Regions from separate parts of the Bittarella massiliensis (ex Durand et al. 2017) genome, predicted to be linked through region 3. Evidence: riboswitches for the same ligand, from Rfam matches in the RefSeq annotation. Region 3 holds a riboswitch; each other region holds the start of a gene.
What was found. Region 3 has a riboswitch for cobalamin ahead of GT748_RS01025 (immunoglobulin-like domain-containing protein). Riboswitches for the same ligand answer to the same signal wherever they lie in the genome.
Positions count from the first base shown of each region.

Region 1: another riboswitch for cobalamin. It lies ahead of GT748_RS05575 (hypothetical protein); the one in region 3 lies ahead of GT748_RS01025 (immunoglobulin-like domain-containing protein).
Region 2: another riboswitch for cobalamin. It lies ahead of GT748_RS09085 (ribonucleoside triphosphate reductase); the one in region 3 lies ahead of GT748_RS01025 (immunoglobulin-like domain-containing protein).
Region 4: another riboswitch for cobalamin. It lies ahead of GT748_RS10690 (immunoglobulin-like domain-containing protein); the one in region 3 lies ahead of GT748_RS01025 (immunoglobulin-like domain-containing protein).

Region 1 covers NZ_WWVY01000003.1:350,910-354,117, reverse strand. Annotated here, with positions in the region: gene GT748_RS05575 (hypothetical protein) at 1-1,974, opposite strand, end outside; cobalamin riboswitch at 2,121-2,322, opposite strand; gene GT748_RS05570 (iron chaperone) at 2,497-2,868, shown strand; tRNA gene GT748_RS05565 (tRNA-Gly) at 3,067-3,140, opposite strand.
Region 2 covers NZ_WWVY01000007.1:67,690-70,897, reverse strand. Annotated here, with positions in the region: gene GT748_RS09090 (Mbeg1-like protein) at 1-102, shown strand, start outside; cobalamin riboswitch at 741-932, shown strand; gene GT748_RS09085 (ribonucleoside triphosphate reductase) at 1,072-3,174, shown strand; gene GT748_RS09080 (anaerobic ribonucleoside-triphosphate reductase activating protein) at 3,171-3,208, shown strand, end outside.
Region 3 covers NZ_WWVY01000001.1:218,293-221,500, forward strand. Annotated here, with positions in the region: gene GT748_RS01025 (immunoglobulin-like domain-containing protein) at 1-1,711, opposite strand, end outside; cobalamin riboswitch at 2,005-2,230, opposite strand; gene GT748_RS01030 (nucleoside hydrolase) at 2,559-3,208, shown strand, end outside.
Region 4 covers NZ_WWVY01000009.1:81,551-84,758, reverse strand. Annotated here, with positions in the region: gene GT748_RS10690 (immunoglobulin-like domain-containing protein) at 1-1,507, opposite strand, end outside; cobalamin riboswitch at 1,772-2,011, opposite strand; gene GT748_RS10685 (MFS transporter) at 2,192-2,698, shown strand; gene GT748_RS10680 (replication-associated recombination protein A) at 2,772-3,208, opposite strand, start outside.

The sequences.
Region 1 (3,208 bases), on a different contig from region 3:
GGCAATCAACTGGGCGGCAGCGGCCATCTGCTCCTCGATGGCGGCCACCCGGGCGCGGCTGTCGGCCAGCCGCTGCCGGTTGGCCAGTTTCTCCCGCTGGGCGTCGGGGAGGGCCTCATAGCGCGATTGCAGGCTGTCCACCGCGGCGCGGTCGCCGGAGGTGAGGGCGGAAAGGGCGGGCAGGGCGGCGATGTCCTCGTCCAGCTTCTGGACGATCGCCTCCTGGCGCAGGGTCTCGATGGCGGCCGCCGCCTTTTGCAGGGTGTCGGCGCCGGTAATCTGTGAGCGCTCCTGGGCGGAGAGGGCCTCGTAGGCCGAGAGCAGGGCGCTCACCTTGTCCGCGTCTTGCAGGGTGAGGGACGAGAGGTCGAGAGAGGCGATGCCCTGGTTGATGCGGGCGATGGGGTCGGCGGTGGAGAGGGCCAAGATCTCCTCCAACTTGCCGTGGTTTGTCACCTTGGCCTGTTCGGCGGCAGAGAGGGCGCGGTAGCGGCTCTCCACCCGCCGGGCCTCCGCCAGGTTGATATAGCGGTAGGAGTCGGCGTCGGGCAGCCGCTCGATCTGGCGCTGCACATCGGCGGCGGTGATGGCGGTGTCCCCCTTGTTGCCGTAGCAGTAGAGGTAGCTGGCGTCGTTGTACCAGACCAGCGAGCCGTTGGGGGCGATGGCGATGCTCTGGGTGCAGTACTGGCGGCGGCCGATGCCCGGGACCACCTCGACCTGGGGAGCGGTCTGGCCCTCCCTGTCTTTTAAGATGAAGAGGTTGTCGGAATTCTCGTTGGCCACAAAGTAGAGATAGACCTGGTTGCCGTTTTCGGCGCTGGCGTAGGCGGTGGTCAGGGCGGCGGAGCCGGCGCTGTTGACGGTGCCGGTCTGGTAGAGGGTGGTCATGGTGTTGACGTCGACGACAAAGACCGGCATCTGCGCGCCAAACCCCTGGCCGGCCAGGTAGAGCCGGTCGTTGTAGATGACCGGGGAGGACTGGGTGTCGCCCCCCGAGATGCCGGCCGTCCACTCCCGCAGGCTGGCCTGGTCCAACTTGCCGTCGGCGCGCAGTTTGTAGCTGCGCACCGCCGCCCCCGCCGTGGGGTGGCCGGAGGAGAGGTAGACGCGGCCATCCTTTTCATAGTAAAAGGGGGTGGAGCGGGCGTTGTAGCCGCTGGGCAGCGAGAAGGTGTCGGCCACCGCGCCGGTCTTGTAGTTGACCGACCAGACGGTGCTGGAGCCGGTATAGTTGGCGTCGGTGAAGACGGCGTAGTCCCCGGCAAAGGCCACGCCGTTTGTGTTGAAGCCGGCGTCGGAGGGGGAGGCGACGGTCCAGTTTGCGGCCTTGACCTCGGTGGTGCTGGCGGGATTTTCGTCGGCGGTGTCAAAGCAGGCGTAGACCCCGCCGGTGCGGTAGGAGCCGGTGAACACCCGCCCGTCGTGGCAGATGACCGGGCTCTGCATGGCCGAACCCGGCAGCTCCTGGGTGACGTAGAGCTGCTCGAGGGTCTCGGCGTCAAAGACGCGCAGGAAGTTTTTCTGCACCCCGGTGGCGTCGGCATCCAGGTTGTTGATCTCGCAGGGGACGAAGATTTTGCCGTCCCCCGCGCCCAGGATCATGGTGTACTGGTTGTGGGCCGCGCCGAAGACCGGGGCGCTGGCCACCTCTTTGCCGCTGTCCAGCTCGTACTTGCGCAGGCGCTGGAAACTGTAATTGTAGACGTAGTTCCCCAGGATGACCGGGGTGCCCGACGAGTCGGTCCAGGAGGTGGAGTCGCCGACTTGCTTCTCCCACTTGCGTTCGATCTCGCCGGCGGTGGTGGGGGTTTTGGCGTCGGAGACGCCTTTGAGCCCGTCGGTCCCTAAAAACTGGGGCCAGCCCAGTTCTGTCGACGGCTCTGCCGCCAGGGCGGGCAGGCTGCCGGAGGCGCAGAGGCAGAGCGCCAGCAGCGCCGCTGTCGCCCGCTTTTTTACAGAGATGTTTCCCATTTTCTTCTCTTCCTCTCGATGGTCGCGGGGATGGCAGCCGGGGGAGGACGACAAAAAAAGACCGTCGTCCGACGGCCTTTCGTGCAAAAAGGGCGGGCGCAGGGCGGCCCAGCCTGTTTTGGCACTTTTGTCCTCGGCCGGAACTACTCATACACCCTGTTGCGGCAGGTCTCCTGACTCGGATGTCTCCCTACTCTCCAACCCGCCTTCCCAGGCCCAGATGCCCAGTGGCGGCAGCGAAGCTGCCGTTGGATTTCGCCATCCTCACAGTAGCGGCGACTGTCACGGATTTTCACCGTGTTCCCTCTTGCTCGCCCCCGAGGGGCGACCACAACGAACCATTCTGTTTTTGATGAGACCACTATACCACGGCCCTGGCCCGCAAGTCAATTTGAAGGGGGACTTTGCCGGAGATGCGCGCCTGGAAAGTTTTGTTCCCGGCTGGACGGGCCATCTTGCCGCCGGCTGGATAACGGCGGGGCGGCTGTGAAAAATAAGGGGGAGGGAAAGGAGGGGGCGCGTTTGACCCCATTCACAGCCTATTTGGAGGGGCTCGAGACGGTGTGGCAGCGGGCGGTCCTCGGTGAGGTCCTGCGCTGGGTGGGGGAGAAGTTTCCCGATTTGACCCCTAAAATTGCCTGGAACCAGCCGATGTTCACCGACCACGGCACCTTTATCATCGGCTTTAGCGCCGCAAAGGCCCATCTGGCGGTGGCCCCGGAGAGGGCCGGGATCCTCCGCTTCTCCGGCGCGATCGAACGGGCGGGGTACCGCCACAGCAAGGAGCTCATCCGCATCCCCTGGGGGCAGGCGGTGGACTTTGCGCTGCTGGAAGAGATCATCCGCTTCAACGTAGAGGACAAGCGGGACTGCGCCGCGTTTTGGCGGGGGTAAAGCCGCTCGCCGCGCCGATTCCCCTGCGGGGGCAGAGAGGCGGGGGCCTGCACAGGGGAAAAAGAAAAAAACCGGCGCAAATCGCGCCGGGCGTTGCCGTCGGGGTCTATACCGTGAAAAGATGCCCGCCGCACACCTGCGAGAAACGGCAAAATAAAAAAATGAGCCCGAGCGCGAATGCGCCCAGGCTCAGACTGGTGGAGCAGGCGATGGGAATCGAACCCACAACCTCAGCTTGGGAAGCTGATGTTTTACCACTAAACTACGCCTGCACCTGTAAGTGCTTTACTATTATAGTACGGCTTGCCCCCAAACGTCAAGCCCCGGGCGAGAAATTGCA
Region 2 (3,208 bases), on a different contig from region 3:
CGCCTGATGGGCCAGGTGATGGGCGGCCTCTTTCGCTCGGCGCGGGAGAACCTCCGCCCTGCCCGCCCACGGAGCGAGGGAGGGGAGCGGCGTCTGGAGTAGAGTGCCCTCTCGCCCCGGAGAGCGGGGTCGGCTGCGGCCCGGTCTCCTGTTGCCGCCAGGAAGGGGGGATTGCTTCCCGGCAGGGGGCGGCGGACGTCTCTGTCAAGAGGGCCAGGGCGGCGGAAAGAGCTTGGGAGAAGGGGGACGATTGCCCCCTTTTTCGCCGGGAGGACCTCCATACCGCCCGCCCCCGGGGTAAGAAGTCAGGGTGGTGTCTGAAGTAGGGAACCTTTCGCCCCGGAGAGGGGAGCGGGATCGGCTGCGGTCCGGTCTCCTGTCGCCGCCGGGAAGGAGGGCTTGCTTCCCGGCAGCGGGCAGCGGCCTCTCCTGTCATCTAACGGCCCGCCCGACCTCTGCGCCCGTTGTCCCTTTGCCGCCGGGTGGAAGGTCCACCCGGCGCCCCTGTGGGAGGGACGCGTCCGCCCCTGGTTGGGGCGGGGTGAAATGGGCCTTCCCCCCGACGCTCTGCCCAAACCCCGCCAAGGGCTTCTCCATGCGCCTCGGCGCTTCGGACCCCCTCTCAAAACGCGCCTGTTGTGGCACTCTTTCACCGCAATATCGGCGAAATGACGGTTGACTGGGTGCACAAGATGTAGTATGATTTGATCAATCTGTTTCAGAATCAAAACTAGATATGGAAACGAAAGCACGCGGGTGCCCGGCCTGTCATCGGGCCGGGCGGCAACAGGGAAGACGGGTGAAAAGCCCGCGCGGTCCCGCCGCCGTAAGGAGAGAGCACGCCCCAACTGCCACTGGTTCCCCCGGGAGCTGGGAAGGCGGGGCGCGCGTGGAATCCGAGCCGGAATACCTGCCCGCTGTGCGCGCGCTGCCACGGTGTATGGCGTCAAACGGGCTCTGGTGAGTGACTTTTGTCGCGCCCCTGCCTGCCTTTGGCCGGCAGGGGCTTTTCAGCGCTCTGGGCGTCTCCAGCGGTTTTCTGAAACCACTTTGATGGGAGGACACAATACGATGATCGAATCGATTCGCAAGCGCAGCGGGGACATTGTCCCCTTTGATCCGGAGAAGATCACCTGGGCCATCTTCAAGGCGGCCGCCGCCGTGGGGGGAGACGACTGGCATCGGGCGGAGGAGCTCTCCCGCCAGGTGGTGGAGATGGCCTCGTCCCGCACCGGCGTGCTGGACGTGGAGGAGGTGCAGGACATGGTGGAAAAGGTCCTCATCGAAAACCGCCACGCCCGCACCGCCAAGGCCTACATCCTCTACCGGGAGAAGCGCCAGGGCGCCCGGGAGGCCAACGCCCTCATCGGCGCCACCATCGACATGTTCTCCCAGTACCTGGACGACATGGACTGGAAGATCCAGGAGAACGCCAACACCCAAAAGTCCATCAACGGGATGAACAACTACATCCGCGAGGCCTTTACCAAGCAGTACTGGCTCCACGAGATCTATCCCGAGGAGATCCGCCGCGCCCACACCTCGGGGGACCTGCACCTGCACGACCTGGGCTTTTTCGGCCCCTACTGCGCCGGGTGGGACCTGCGCCAGCTGCTGATGCAGGGCTTTGGCGGGGTGCCCGGCAAGGTGGAGAGCGGCCCGGCCAAGCACCTGCGCTCCTTTTTGGGGCAGATCGTCAACTCCACCTTCACCACCCAGGGCGAGTCGGCCGGCGCCCAGGCCTGGTCCTCCTTTGACACCTACTGCGCCCCCTTCATCCGCTACGACCACATGGACTACGCCGCGGTGAAACAGGCGCTGCAGGAGTTCATCTTCAACCTCAACGTCCCCACCCGGGTGGGCTTTCAGTGCCCCTTCTCCAACCTGACCTTCGACATCGTGGTCCCCTCCACCCTCAAGGACGAGTGCGTGGTCATCGGCGGCCAGCCCATGGACGCCTGCTACGGCGACTTTCAGGCCGAGATGGACCTGCTCAACACCGCCTTCTGCGACGTGATGATGGAGGGGGACCGCCACGGCCGGGTCTTCACCTTCCCCATCCCCACCATCAACGTCACCAAGGAGTTTGACTGGCAGAGCCCGGTGGTGGACAAATTCATGGAGATCACCTGCAAGTACGGCATCCCCTACTTCTCCAACTACATCAACTCCGACCTCTCCCCCGAGGACGCCCTCTCCATGTGCTGCCGGCTGCGGCTTGACACCAGCGAGCTGCGCAAGCGAGGCGGTGGCCTCTTCGGCTCCAACCCCATGACCGGCTCCATCGGGGTGGTCACCCTCAATCTGCCCCGGCTGTGCTACCTGGCCCAGGACGAGGAGGACCTGATGCGGCGGCTGGACGGGCTGCTGGAACTGGCCAAGAACAGCCTGGAAATCAAGCGCAAGACCATTGAAAAGCAGACCGAAAATGGGATGTACCCCTACTCGGCCCACTACCTCAAAGAGGTCAAGGCCCGCACCGGCTCCTACTGGTTCAACCACTTCAACACCATCGGCCTGGTGGGGATGAACGAGGCCTGCCGCAACTTCCTGGGCTGCGAGATCACCGCCCCTGAGGGGCAGCAGTTCGCCCTGCGGGTGCTGGGCCACATGCGGGAGGTCATCACCCGCTTCCAGGAGGAGACCGGCCATGTCTACAACCTGGAGGCCACCCCCGCCGAGGGGACCAGCTACCGCCTGGCCCAGCTCGACCGGGACCGCTACCCCGACATCCTCACCGCCGGGGAGGAGGTGCCCTACTACACCAACTCCACCCAGCTGCCGGTGGGCTACACCGACGACATCTTCGAGACCCTCGACCTGCAGGACGACCTGCAGTGCATGTACACCGGCGGCACGGTGCTCCACCTCTACCTGGGCGAGCAGATCCGGGACATCGAGGTGGCCAAGGCCCTGCTGCAAAAGGCCTTTACCAACTACAAGCTGCCCTACCTCTCTCTGACCCCCACCTTCTCGGTCTGCCCCGAGCACGGCTACATCAGCGGCGAGGTGTACAGCTGCCCCGACTGCGGCGCCGCCACCGAGGTGTGGAGCCGGGTGGTGGGCTATCTCCGCCCGGTGCAGAACTTCCACAAGGGCAAGAAGGAGGAGTACCGCCAGCGGGTCAAGTACGTCATCAAAGAGGGCGAACTCTCCGAGGCGGCCGCCCAGTGAAGGTCGCCGGCATCCAGCGCACCAGCACCATCGA
Region 3 (3,208 bases):
CCACCCCCGCCTCGGAATAGACGGTGAGGGAGAACACCTTGCTGTCGCTCACCCCGCCAAGGGTGAGGTGGGCGGTCAACTTGACGTTGGCGATGCCGCTGTCGGGGATCTTGACCACGCCGGCGTCGGTGATGACAGAGGGGGTATCGCTCTGCCAGGTGATGGCGCTCCCATTGCCGCCGGCAGTGGGCAACACGAGGGTCTGCGCCTCTTTGATGGCGCCGGTGACATTCAGGGTCAGGGCCTCTTTGTCTTCCGCCAACTTCTGCGCATCAGACTTTTCCACCGGCCCTATTGCCTGGGAGGTGGCAGAGGAGCCCTCTTCCCCCGACACCTGCACCCGCAGGAGGGCGCCGAGATAGCTCCCGTCTTCTGGAATGGTGAAGGTGGGGTCGGTTGCCCCCGCAATGTCGGTGAAGCTCCCCCCGTTGTCCGAGGAGGACTGCCACTGGTAGGTCACCTTGGTGGCTGCGGTCCCATCCGTACCGGTGGCCTTGGCGGTGAGCTTTTCTCCCGCCTTGGGAGAGCCGGCGAGCGAGACGGCCGTGACGGGCACAGGCACCACCGGTGCGCTGCCAGCCAGCCACTTCAGTGTGGGATAGCCGTTTGCGACGGCCACGTACTGGATAGACTCGTCGATTGTTGGAACGAAGGAGCTCCCCTCGTTGCGATTGAGTTTGTCGACGACCGCAGAGCTTTTTAGCTGCTCCTCCGCATAGGCGCCGGTGGCCTCGTCTGTCGCGTCGGCCAAAAAGACATTTCCTGCGGCGAAGTTGCCGTCCAGAAGGCTCCCCGCAATGGGAGCGGTGACACTGCCCGCAGACTTTAGTTCTCCACAGTTCAAGTTGTTAAAAAATGCTGCAGTGGGTGTTGCGGTATTCTTGGTGGTTCTGCCGACAATTCCGCCCACATAGGAGTTGGCGGCTAGGGTGCTTTCCGATTCGATCACTCCGGCATTGATACAGTTGTACACGTAGCCGGTCTTGTTGGTCTTTCCGACGATCCCGCCGGTCCCAGAAGCCAGGTTGCCCTGGGGGCAGCTGATCGCGCCGGCGTTGTAGCAGCCAGAAATACTGCTGGTTGCCTCTGACTGATAGCCTGCAATGCCGCCGGCTATCACCCCTTTAACCGCTCCGCCATTGTAGCAGCGAATAATGGTGCCGTTGTTCTGACCTGTGATCCCGCCGGTGTATGCGCTTGTAGATGTGGAATCGCGGGTCACATTCACATTGGTGGTGCAGTTGTCGATCGTCCCCTTATTAAAGCCGACAAGGCCAGCCACATAGTTGCCGTTGGCTTTGACAGAGACAGTCCCCCCAACAGTGAGGTTTTTGACTGTGCCTGTTTTTCCCACATTGCCGAACAGTCCCTGGTATCCTGTTGTGGCGTTGATGGATAGGTTGCTGATCGTTTCGTTTTGGCCGTCAAAGGTCCCGGAGTACTCGTGGTCGTAATCGTTTCCAATTGGCGTCCAGGCCTGACTGTTTAAGTCAATGGATTGAGTGAGGACGGCGTTGATCCCCGTGTTGCCGCCATTGACCTGGTTTGCAAACCAGGTGAGCTCTGCCGCAGTGCCGATTTGATAGACGTCGTCGACAACAGCCGGCTCGCTCGACGGCGCGCCTTCTGCCCAGACGGTGACCCCCGTCGAGGAGAGGGCGATGAGGAACGCCAGTGCACACGCCCAAATTCGCTGTGCCACTTTTTTCATTTCTTCTAAACTCCTTTGTTGTTTTCCCTTGGATCAGGATCCTTTGGAAGACAGCCCTCCTGCTTTTGAGGGGGCCGTTCCCAAAAGGACCATCCTCGGCATACCTGTTTCCCCTTTTCTGTGTCCTGCTCTGTCCTTCACCCCCTGCAAAAATAAAAAAGTGCTCTCCCCGTCAGGGGAAAGCACACAAATATCTTTTACAGGCAAACGCGCCCCATAGAACAGTCAAATTCCTTGGAGACGGCATGCTACCGCAAAACAATACTCGGCAATATTCCCTCGCCCGGGAGGATCGATCCGACGGGGGTATGGCAGGTCTCCTGACTTATGACCGAAGCAGAGTTTGCTTCCGAAACGACGCCTTCTCAGTTTGCATTTTCACCTGTGGTGAGCATCCCAATGGCAAATGTCGTTCCCGTTTTGTCAAATACAGTAATGGCGATTGCACCGGATTCCAACCGGTTTCCCTTTTCATCTACTCGGCAGATTGCCTTTCAAACCATACCCCAAACAAATTGACTATTCAATTTGGGCCATTATAACATAAACTTCCATTGTTGTAAATTGCTCCACGAGTGCCACCGCCCCCCCCGTATTTTACGGCGAGCGGCGCAGGCCGGTTTTGACGATTGTGCGACAGGTCGCCGGTTTGCCCAAGGTCTGCAACGCAACACCCGCTTTCAAAAGGGGCGCTCTTCCAAATGAAAGTTTTTTGCATTGTGCTGTTGTGTGTTGACGGCATGGCGGGGGCCTGCTTTCTCTCCCTCCAACAGGTCTTTTGTCCTTTGCCCGCCCGCTGTCATCTGGTATGATGGAGACAAGACTAAATTGTTTGGAGGCGATCCCTGTGACGCGCATTCCCGTGCTCATCGACTGCGACCCCGGTGTGGACGACGCCTTTGCCCTGGCTCTCGCCCAAAGCTGCCCCCATTTTGACATCCGGGCCATCACGGCGGTCTACGGCAACATGCCCTTGAAGAAGACCCTCTACAACGCCCGCGCCCTCAACGAGGTGCTGGCCATCGGCGCCCAGGTGGCGGCGGGGGCCAAAGAGCCCTTTTTTAAGAAATACGACCGGGGCGACGACTATGTGAGCCCGGTCCACGGCAGCACCGGTATCGCCAGCATCCTCCTGCCGGAGGGCCGCCGGCCCCTGGATGAGGACGAGGCCTGCGACGTCATCTACCGCGAGGCGGTGCGGGCGGGGGGCGAGCTGCTCCTCTTTGCCGTCGGCCCCCTGACCAACGTGGCCAAGGCCCTGATGCGCTATCCCAATCTGCCGGGCCTCATCTCCCGCTTCTACATCATGGGCGGCGGCATTGAGATGGGCAACCAGAGCCCCTATGCCGAGGCAAACATCTTTAAAGACCCCACCGCCGCCCGCATCTGCTTTGAAAAGCTGCCCACCCACATGGTGGGGCTCAACGCCACCTGCGACGGCGCCCTGAGCGAGGCAGATTTGGACGAGCTCATCGCCGCCTGCGGCGACGGCCCCAA
Region 4 (3,208 bases), on a different contig from region 3:
CCAGGCCGATGAGGGCAAATCTGTCCGCCCCGCCAAAGAGGGCGGCGGCGCCGTCGATCTGCTCCTGGGTGGTCTTTGTGTGCGCCGGCACGGTGACCAGAACGGTCTTTTCGCAAAAGACGCCGGGGACACTCGCCTTGGAGAAGCGGAAGGTGACCTCTCCCTGCACCTTTTCGTCGGTGAAGGTGACCTTCCCGTTTTCATCGCCCGCCGCAGCGGAGATGTTGGCGTTGCCGCTGGAGACCACCTCGACTGAAATGTCGGTGCGGTCCATCTGCAACTGCCAGGTGGTCTCGACATTGTCCACCGGCACGTCGTTGTAATCGCTGTCCCAATCGGTCTCCCGCACATAGAGACCGTTGGTCGCAGAGAGGCTCACCCCGTCCACCGCGGCCTGGATCTCGGCGCGCACCTCGTCGGCGGTGACGGCCTTGACGGTGACCGAAAAGACCTTGGTGTCGCTTGCCGTGCCGCGGGAGATGGTGGCGGTGAGGGTGAGGGTCACATCCACCCCGTCAGTGGGGCGGGTGAGCTTGCCGTTGTCGCCGAGGACCGCTTGATTGTCGCTCTGCCAGGCGATGCTGGTCCCGGCGCTGCCGGCGGTGGGCAGGGTCAAATCGCCCTTCACCGCCGAGAGGTCGCCCAGATCCAGCTCGCCTTTGGCCTTGGCCACCGCCTCGGCGTCGGTGTAGGTCACCTCAGTGACCGTCAGCTCGGCATAGGGGCGGCTGATGTCGATGGCCGGATTCCCCTTGCTGTCGTACCAACTGCTCTTGCGGACAGCGGAGAGGGTGTACCGGCCCGCCTCGTCAAAGGTGAGGGAGGCGACGCCGTTTTCGTCGGTGGTGCCCACCTCGGCCTCTGCCCCGCCGTCTTTAGAGGCGAGGATGGTTGCCCCCTTGACCGGCGACGCCGCCGCGGCGTTCATCCCCGCGGTGCCCATGAGGGTGACCGAGACGGGTTCGCCAGTGTTGGCCGTCAGGCTGTCACCGGCAAAATAGGTGTAGAGGCTGCCGGCGTATGCACTGTACCAGAGGTCGTATAGGGTGACCTCGTCGCCATTTGCCAGGGGGCAGCCGTCGATGAGGTAGCCGGTGCCGTCCTTTGCGGGATAGGCGTCGTTGACCATGTACATGAAATAGACATCGGTCGGGGCGTCGGCGTTGGTGTCCAAAAAGTCCTGCAAAAAGCCGGGAGTGGCGTCGATAACGTCCGCCGGGTCCAGGCCGTTGTCCACGCAGTACTGCGCCAATACATGCAGGGGGGTGTAAAAACCGGGGTCCTTGTCCGCCCAGGCCGTGAGGCCATATTCGGGCAGGGACTTGTAGGTGTCGGGCAGGGTGATGGCCGTCGGCTCAACCGCCGTAAAGCCGTACCCCTCGACCCGCAGGGTGGTGCTGATCCCGGCGCCGCCCCGAGGGGCGCCGGCCGCGGCATAGGCCGGGGTCAGCAGGGCGCCCAGCGCCAGACAGAGCGCCAGGACCAAGCTTGTCAGTCGTTTTGTCATTGTCTCTCTCCTTTTTTTGTTCCCTTCGGGGGAAAAAGGAAAGGGCCCGCCGAAACTCGGCGGGCCCCAAAGAGCGTACACAAATAGCCGGAGCCAATATTCACCCCGCGCATTGCTGTACCATCTTTTCCTCACCGAAAGAAGGGTATAGTTTTTCGTTCTGAAAAACTGTGTCGTTTTCTTCATCAAATAGGAGCTGGTTTGCCATTGGCAAGCCAGCTTTTTTGTGCAACAAACACAAATTGTTTCATCGAACAAAAAAACTATACGTATACATTGCCGGCAGATATCCTGACTTGAGGCTGCGGGCGGCCTGTTGGCCGCCACTCCTCCCCCCGCCCTTCCCAGCGCGCGCCCAGAACGCGCGCCAGTGGTTGCGGGGTTCGTCCCCTCTCACAGTAGAGTGAACTGTTGCGGATTTGCACCGCATTCCCCGTCCGGCGGCAGGGCTTTTGCCCGCCGCCTCCACAGCCAAAAGGCTGTACCGACACCCCTATGGTACAGGCATTTTTTGGAATTGTCAATGCCTGACCGAGCGATTTTTCCCCCTTTCGGCAGGGGGCGGCCTCCCCGCAAAATCGACGGCCTTCCTTGTTTTGCGGCCGGTTTCATGGTATGATAAAAAATATCGATCCCGGCGAACAAGGGGCGCCGACTTGAAACGAAAAAGGAGCGATCTCCCCCATGGGAATTTTTGTTGCAATAGCCATCCTCTTCATTTTGATCTCCTGCGTCCTCTTTTTGGTGCGCACCCCGCTGGCCCAGTGGGGCAGTTGGCAGTGGATCTTCCTGGCCTTCAGCGTGCTGCTGCTGCTCTTCTTTGTGGCCATGGTCTGGTACTCCATCCAGACCCACCGGGAGCGCAAGGAGGAGAAGGCCGAGCGGGCCCAGCAGGAGCGGGAGGCACGCCGCCGGCAGGCCGCCATCACCTACGACGACCTGGACATCCTCCCCGAGGAGGAGCGGGAGGAGCCCGATGACTTTGACTACGAGGGGTACAGCCAGGTCGAGGAGGGCGAGATCGTCTACATCGACGGCAAGGTGATGATCGCCGGTTCGGAAGAGGCCAACGCCGCGGTGGCCGCCCTCAAGGCCGAGAAGGAGGAGGCCCGCCGCCGGGACGCCGAGGAGAAAGCCCGCCTCAAGGCCGAGGAAGAGGCCCGTCAAAAGGGCGAAGATCCCCAGGAATGACCCCGTTTTTCGGCAGCCAAAAGCCGCCTCCACCGCGCGTTGCGGCAGGGGCGGCTTTTTTGCTGGAAAGGGGCTACTTCTCCCCCTCCTTGTGGCGGGCCTTGATCCCGTCCCAGTAGGCCTTGGCGGCCTGCTCGGTCTTGTTGGGGCCGTACTGGTAGTAGACCCGGCCGCGCAGGCTGTCGGGCAGGTACTGCTGGGCCACATAGTGGTCGGGGTAGTCGTGGGGCAGGCGGTAGCTGAGCCCGCGGCCCATCTTGGCCGCCCCGCCGTAGTGGGCGTCTTTGATGGAGGCGGGCACGTCGGAGTAGCGGCCCGCCTCCACGTCGGCCATGGCGGCGGCGATGGCCAGGTTGGCCGAATTGGATTTGGGGGCGGTGGCCATGAGGATGGCGGCCTGGGCCAGGGGGATGCGCCCCTCGGGCAGCCCCAGTTGCAGGGCGCTGTCGACGCAGGCCTTGACGATGGCCACGCACTGGGGGTAGGCCAGACCCACGTCCTCGCTGGCGA